2 regions of the Pararhodospirillum photometricum DSM 122 genome follow, and region 1 is predicted to be linked to the other one. Evidence: riboswitches for the same ligand, from Rfam matches in the RefSeq annotation. Region 1 holds a riboswitch; the other holds the start of a gene.
The links. A riboswitch is a leader RNA that binds a small molecule or an ion and turns the genes downstream of it on or off. The one in region 1 is predicted to bind cobalamin.
Positions count from the first base shown of each region.

Region 2: another riboswitch for cobalamin. It lies ahead of RSPPHO_RS04440 (energy-coupling factor ABC transporter permease); the one in region 1 lies ahead of RSPPHO_RS15355 (TonB-dependent receptor plug domain-containing protein).

Region 1 is NC_017059.1:3,442,493-3,445,884, reverse strand. Features, by position in the region: gene ehuB (ectoine/hydroxyectoine ABC transporter substrate-binding protein EhuB) at 1-807, opposite strand, end outside; cobalamin riboswitch at 981-1,181, shown strand; gene RSPPHO_RS15355 (TonB-dependent receptor plug domain-containing protein) at 1,376-3,316, shown strand.
Region 2 is NC_017059.1:1,015,537-1,018,928, forward strand. Features, by position in the region: gene RSPPHO_RS04425 (energy-coupling factor ABC transporter ATP-binding protein) at 1-122, opposite strand, end outside; gene cbiQ (cobalt ECF transporter T component CbiQ) at 119-919, opposite strand; gene RSPPHO_RS04435 (energy-coupling factor ABC transporter substrate-binding protein) at 912-1,220, opposite strand; gene RSPPHO_RS04440 (energy-coupling factor ABC transporter permease) at 1,232-1,891, opposite strand; cobalamin riboswitch at 2,027-2,231, opposite strand; gene RSPPHO_RS21675 (hypothetical protein) at 2,358-2,510, opposite strand; partial or broken gene RSPPHO_RS21680 (NAD(P)H-hydrate dehydratase) at 2,572-2,886, opposite strand; partial or broken gene RSPPHO_RS21685 (NAD(P)H-hydrate epimerase) at 3,260-3,392, opposite strand, start outside.

The sequences.
Region 1 (3,392 bases):
GCGTGCAAACCCGAACGGTCGAACCAATTGAACGTGCTCGGAACTGCCGATGAACGAGTCCATCTCTCGGTTGAAAGCATTCAGAAATATACTATCTTCTTGACGGAAAGCAAAGGCAGAGCACCCATTCTTTTTGCTAGAGGCGAGGAAGGGGTGGGCCCGCTCCGTGTCGGGGGTGGCCCGGGCTAAGGTATCGATGGTTGGGCTGGTCAGGGCCAACGCATCCACCATCCCCTGGCGCAGGGCATCCAGGGCCAGGGGGGGATCGGGAAAACCGAGCAGGCGTTGGTCGGGAATGCCGGCATCGCGCGCCATTTTCCCTTCCATGGCGCCACTGAGAACGGCAAGCCGGGCTTGGGGGGTGCGGGCAAGGTCTTCCAGGCTATGCAAACCCAGCGGATTGCCTTGTTTCACCAGCAGCGCCAGCCCGACGCAGGCCGTTGGGAGGCTGAAGGCGACTTGGGTTGCCCGTTCGGGGGTGTCAAACATCCCAGCCGCGATCAGGTCGAAGCGACCCGCCTGCAAGTCTGGAATCAAGCTGGCAAAGGTTGTTTGGATCCATTCAATTGAGGTGAACCCGAGGCGGGTCAGGATCACCCGGGCGACCTCGGGGCTCTCTCCGGTCACGTGGCCGGCGGTGTCGCGGTAGGCGTAGGGAGGTTCCCAGGCATACCCGACCCGGACCACGCGGGTCCGCGTCAGGCGCTCCCAGGTGGGATCAAGGGGGGGGCGAAACAGGGCCGCGATTGCGGCGACGAGGAGGCCGACGCCTGCCAGACTTGCCCAAAAACGGCGTGACAGTCTCATGAGGGCTCGGCTCCTCTTCTACTGACCGAATTGTTTCGACTGTATCTCGCCTTCCAGGACACGGGAAGCTGCGATCATAGGGCAATCGGGGAACGGGCGGGGACCGGGTCATCCTGTTGGGCCGCGCCACCTCTGCCTTCAAAAAAAGCATTGACCTAACCCCGAGCGTGTCGCACACCTCGGCTTGCGCTGGTGCCCCGCAAGGGGCTTGAAAGGGAATCCGGTGGCACCTCGTCAGGAGGTGGAGTCCGGAGCTGTCCCCGCAACTGTCAGCGGCGAGTGTGTCTCCTTTATCGGCCACTGGGCAACTGGGAAGGCCGGAGACCCGCGATGACCCGCGAAGCCAGGAGACCTGCCCGCGCACGCGTCGCCGCTCCGCTGGACGGGTGATCCCTCGGAACAAGGCCATCTTGGATGGCGACGACTGGACGTTGTCGCAAGGCATTCAAGGAGGCCAGGAACGCCATGAGTCCGTTTTTCCGCCAAGGCTTGTCTTGCGACGACCTCCCCTGCGCCGGCTTTCCTCTCTGAGGAGGGCCTTTCCATGGCTGGGCAAGGATGGTGTCACATGACCCATGGTTCCCTTCCGTTCCGGGCGCTGGCCCGGCAACGGTCCTTTACCTTTTCACTGGTGACGCTCACGATCGGTTTTGCCAGCGCGGCAACCGCCGCCGAGGATACCGTCACGATTCCCGAGCTTGTCATCACCGCAAGCCGCGTGCCTGTGGCGAGCGAGCAGGTGGGCAGCGCCTTGAGTGTGTTGACCCGCGACGACCTGGAATCGGGCCAGATCCGCGTGATTTCCGATGCCCTGCGCCGTGTTCCCGGCCTTTCCGTCAATCGCACCGGCGGGGCAGGCAGCCAGACCGAGTTGTATCTGCGCGGCGCCAAGGCCAACCAGACCCTGGTGCTCATCGACGGGATCGAGGTCAACAACCCCGGCTCGGGCTCGGCCTTCGACTTTGGCGATCTGGTGGCGACCGACATCGAGCGCATTGAGGTGCTGCGCGGTCCGCAAAGCGCCTTGTGGGGCAGTGATGCGGTGGGCGGCGTCATCAACATTGTCACCCGCAAAGGCCAGGGCGTTCCAACGGTGCGAGGCATGGTCGAGGGGGGATCGTTCGGGACCTCCCAGGTCCAGGCGGGCCTCAGTGGCGCCACCGATCTGGCCCACTATGCCCTGTCAGCCAGTCGATTCGCCACCCAGGGCATTTCCTCCGCGCGCTCTGGCACCGAGGCCGATGGCTACAAGAACACTGCCCTGGTGTTGCGTGGCGGCGTTTCGCCCACCGACACGCTCGACATCGAGGTGGCCGGCCGACTGGTCAGTGCCACCTTGCAGTATGACGACTTCGGCGCCGATCCGGCCCTGGGGCTGATGCGGGCTGTCGATGCTGATATCAAGGAGTATCGAGAGCAAGCGTTCGGGCGTCTCTCCGCCGAGTTGCGCTCCTTCGACGACCACTGGCGCAACAAAATCGACCTGTCGGTGGCCAGCTTCAACGCCACCGGTGATCAAAACAACGCCTGGAATTACACCCAAGACGGTCTCAAGACCAAAATCGGCTATCAGTCCTCGGTGTCGTTTGCCACGGATACCCTGGTGCCGGCCCAGCATGTCCTGACCGCCCTGGTCGAGCACGAAGCGGAGTCGGCCTACTACAAGAGTGCGTGGTCCAAGGTCGCCCCGGAGGTGGAAACCACGGGGGTGGTCGGCGAATACCGCCTGACCCTGTTCGAGGCCTTGTCGCTGTCGGGGTCGGTGCGCCAGGACTTCAACGAGCTGTTCGACGACGCCACGACCACCCGCGCCACGGCCGCCTATGTCGTGCCCCTGATCCAAACCAAACTGCGCGCCTCGGTTGGGACCGGTGTCAAGAACCCGACCTTGTTCCAGCTGTACGGGTATACCTCGACGTTCAAGGGCAATCCCGACTTGCGGCCGGAAAAATCCTTCGGCTGGGATGTGGGCGTCGATCAACCCCTGCTCAACAAGCGCCTGACCTTGGGGGCTACCTTCTTTCACACCGAGATCGACAAGCTGATCCAGGGCTCAGGCGTGTCGGCGGAGAACGTCTCGGGGGTTTCGACCATCAACGGCGTCGAACTGACGGCCCAGGCCGAGCCCCTGGAGCACCTGCACGTGGCGGCCAGTTACACGTTTCAGAACGCTGAGGATGCCGACGGCAAGGATCTTGTGCGCCGGCCCAATCATCTGGCCAGCCTCGACGTGTCCTATCGTTTCCTCGACGAGCGGGCCCAGGTGTTCTCCAGCCTCCAGTATAACGGAGCGCGCCAGGATACCACCTATGACCTGAGCTACACCCCGGGCAGCACCACCTTGGACGGATATACCCTGGTGTCGTTCGGCGGCTCCTATGCCCTGGTCAAGGACAAGGTCGAACTGTTTGGCCGGGTCGAGAACGCTCTCGACCAGGATTATCAGGAGGTCTTCAGCTATGGCGCGCCGGGCATCGCCGGATACGGCGGCCTGCGTCTCAAGCTGTGAGGCTTCTCCCCCGGGACCGAGGGAGGTGGGGGGGCAAGCCTCCCCAGTCTTCCCTTTGTCCACGCCCCCAAACCCG
Region 2 (3,392 bases), 1.4 Mb from region 1:
CCCAGCAACGCCAGCCGTTCCCCCCGCTCGACGCCAAGCGACAGGCCATCCAGCGCGGGGGTGTCGCGCCCGGGATAGGTGTGAACAAGCGACCGGGCTTCAAGCAGCAAGGCGGGGCTCATGGCAGGAAACCTCCCTGGACCGCCGCCAGCACGGACGGTCCTCCAAACTCCAGGGCCAAGGCGGCGGCGGCCAGGGCCAACGGCAGGCCAAAGGCCAAGCTCCAGTCGGCGCCCCGGGTCGCCGGCCCCCGGGCTAGGGGTGGCAAGGCGCCGTCGAACCCGCGCGCAGCCAACCCCCGCTCCAGGCGCCGCGCCCGTTCCATGGTACGCACCAGCAACCCCGCCCCCAGCCATGACAACGACCGCAAGGAGCGGTGAAAGCCGTCGTGACCCAGGCGGGCACTTTGGGCCCGAACCCCGGTCAACGCGCTGTCCCCCAGGAGGAAAACAAGCCGGTATGTCAAAACCGTGATGTCGATGAGGGCCGGCGGCAGTCCCAGGCGGGCCAGCAGCCGGATCAGGTCGAGTAACGGGGTGGTAAGCGCCAGCAAGGCGAGACACGCCGTCCCCGCCAGCGCCCGGACCCCAAGCAAGAGCGCCGATCCCAGGCCATCGGGGATGAGATGCACCTGAGGCCAGAAGCCCCCCGCCGTCCAGTCGAGGGAAACGGCTAATACAGGCGCCGAGAGCAGCAGGAAGCCCGCTGGAGCCCCCAACAGCACCAAAAGGATTCGGGGAGAGACCCCCGCCGGCCCCAGGGCCAGGGCAAGGGCCGTGGGGAGGACCAAAAGCGCACCCCAGGGGGCAGGGGCGGCCAAGGCCACCCCCAAAAGCCCCCCGACGAGCACGGTCTTGCCGCCCACGCCGCGGCGCGCCCATCGGCTGGCATGGGCCGCGCGATCGAAGAGATCAGTCATCGCGCCCCGTGGTGTGGTCTTTGCCGGCCCGGCCCCGGTGGAAGCCCAACACGTAGCCCAAGATGCCGGCGCCAAGACCGGCCTGAAGGGCAAACAGCAAGCTCTCGATCTCGCCGCTTGGCGGCTCCCACAGCGACTCGAACCACGGCTGGTAGTCGGGGGCAAGGGCGGTGATCACGCCCTCGGCTTGACTGTCGGCCCCGGAGAACTCGGCGTCCTTCAGGCTGGGCATCAGCAAGGGCAGCAGAAGAATTCCCACCACTAAGGCGAAGATAATGCGGTTGTCGCGCAAGAAGGTCATCGGGAGGCTCCTTAGCGGATGCGGGCCAGAGTGCGCAGGTCCTCGGTGCTGTAGCGCGCGAGGCGGTTCATGATGGCCACCGTCAGCAGACCCTCGACCAGGGCCAGCGGCACCTGGGTGACGGCAAACACGCCCAGGAACTTGACCGCCGCCCCGGCAAAGCCCGACGCCGGATCCGGGAACGCCAACGCCAACTGGACCGAGGTCACGCAATAGGTGGCCAGATCGGCCAACGCGGCGGCGGCGAACACCGCCAGTTCGGAGGGGGCGTTGAGGCCCCGCAGTCCCTTCCACACCAGCCAACCCACCCAGGGGCCGGCGATGCCCATGGAAAAGATGTTGGCCCCCAGCGTGGTCAGGCCGCCATGGGCCAACAGCAGCGCCTGGAACAGCAGCACAATGGAGCACAAGAACGTCATCACCGCCGGGCCGAACAACACCGTGCCCAGCCCCGCCCCGGTGGGATGCGAACAGCTCCCGGTGACCGAGGGCATCTTGAGCGCCGACAAAACAAAGGTGAACGCCCCCGACGCCGCCAGTAACAGCCGGCTTTCGGGGTGGTCGCGGACCACGCGCACAACCTTGAGGCCGCCGGCAATGACAAAGGGCGCGGCGGCGGCTGTCCAGGCCGCGGCGTGGAGCGGCGGTAGGTAGCCTTCCATGATGTGCATGAAACTCTTCTCCCTGGATGATCCGGGAGACGTGGGAATCGATGGGGAGGGCCCTGCCGGAAAAGACGGGTCTCCCTCGCGGGCGCCCACCGGACTGGTCCCGCGTCCCCGGGACACCCCGCCCGGAAGAATGGCACGGATCGGAAACGGCAGGTCTCCTGACTTGCGGGTCTGGGCTCTCTTCCCGCCTTCCCGGCCCAAGGGCCAGTGGCACGTCTGGGAAGAGCGCTCGCCGCTCACAGTTGCGGGGGCAGTCCCGGCTTTGGTCCGTCTGGGCCGCACCGGAGTTCCCTTTTAATCCCCGGAGGACTTGGACCGGGGAACCTGTTTCCTTGTAACGGGGGGGACCTTAGGCGCGGCGGGGGGGGACGTCAAGGTCCGCCGGTGTCATCAAGGCAAGGGGAATGAGGGCGTGAGAGCCCGTTTAAGAAGAGGGATCCGGCCGAGGTCCAGGCCCCTCCTTTCCTTAAAAGCCTGCTGTTAGCGCCTCCGCGAGATCTTCGGCGATCAGGCCGGGTCCATGTGTCCGGGCCGCTTCGGCGTGGCGCCAGACGGCAGCGGCAGCGGCCGGGAAGGCGGGCAAGCCCTGGGCGAGGTGGGCGGCGATGATGCCGGCCAAAAACATCTCCCGAGCCGGCGGTCGCCAGATCGGGCGGGGCGTTAAGGGTGAGGGCCGCCAAGCCCGCCGGATGGGCGATCACCGTATCGGGCCCCTTGAGCACCACCACCGCCTGGGCGGCACGGGCGGCGGCGCGGGCTCGGCCCAGGCGGTCGGCGGGTAGGTCGGCGAGATCACCGAACAGGGCCTGGAATTCTCCGTCGTGTGGGGTCAGGACGCAGGAGGCCGGTCGGGCCACGGCGGCCAAGGCGGCGCGTTGGCCGGCGAGGCTGGTCAGGGCGTCGGCGTCGAGCACCACGCCCCGATCGCTGGCGGCCAAGCTCAGGGCCTCGGCGGTGGTCGCCAGGCCTCGGCCTCGTCCTGGCCCCCAGCACATAGGTCGAGCGGCGGGGATCGCCGAGCAAGGCGGCGAGGTCGCCGTCGTGCTCCAGGTCCCACAGCAAGGCTCCCGGCTGGTCGGCGCCCAAGAGGGGTAAGGTAGCGGGGGGGCCGGCCAGGGTGACCAGCCCGGCCCCGGCCCGGCGCGCCGCCCGGCCAGCCAGCCGCGCCGCGCCGGTCAGGCGCGGACCCGACACGACCACCACATGGCCGCGCTGGTATTTGTGGCCGAGCCGGGGCGGGCGGGGCAGCGTCCACAGGCCCGGGGCGTTGATGAAGGTATCGGGGGCTAAGACGTCGAGGACAGCGGGCGAGATGCCGATATCGGCGACTTCCAACCGGCCACACAGGGCGCGGCCGGGATAGAGCAGGTGGCCCGGCTTGGGACGAAAAAAGGTGACGCACAGGGCGCAGGTAGGCGCCGCTCCCAGGATCTGCCCGGTGTCGGCGTCCAGGCCGCTGGGCACATCAACGGCGACGCACGGCAGGTCCAAGGCGGTGAGG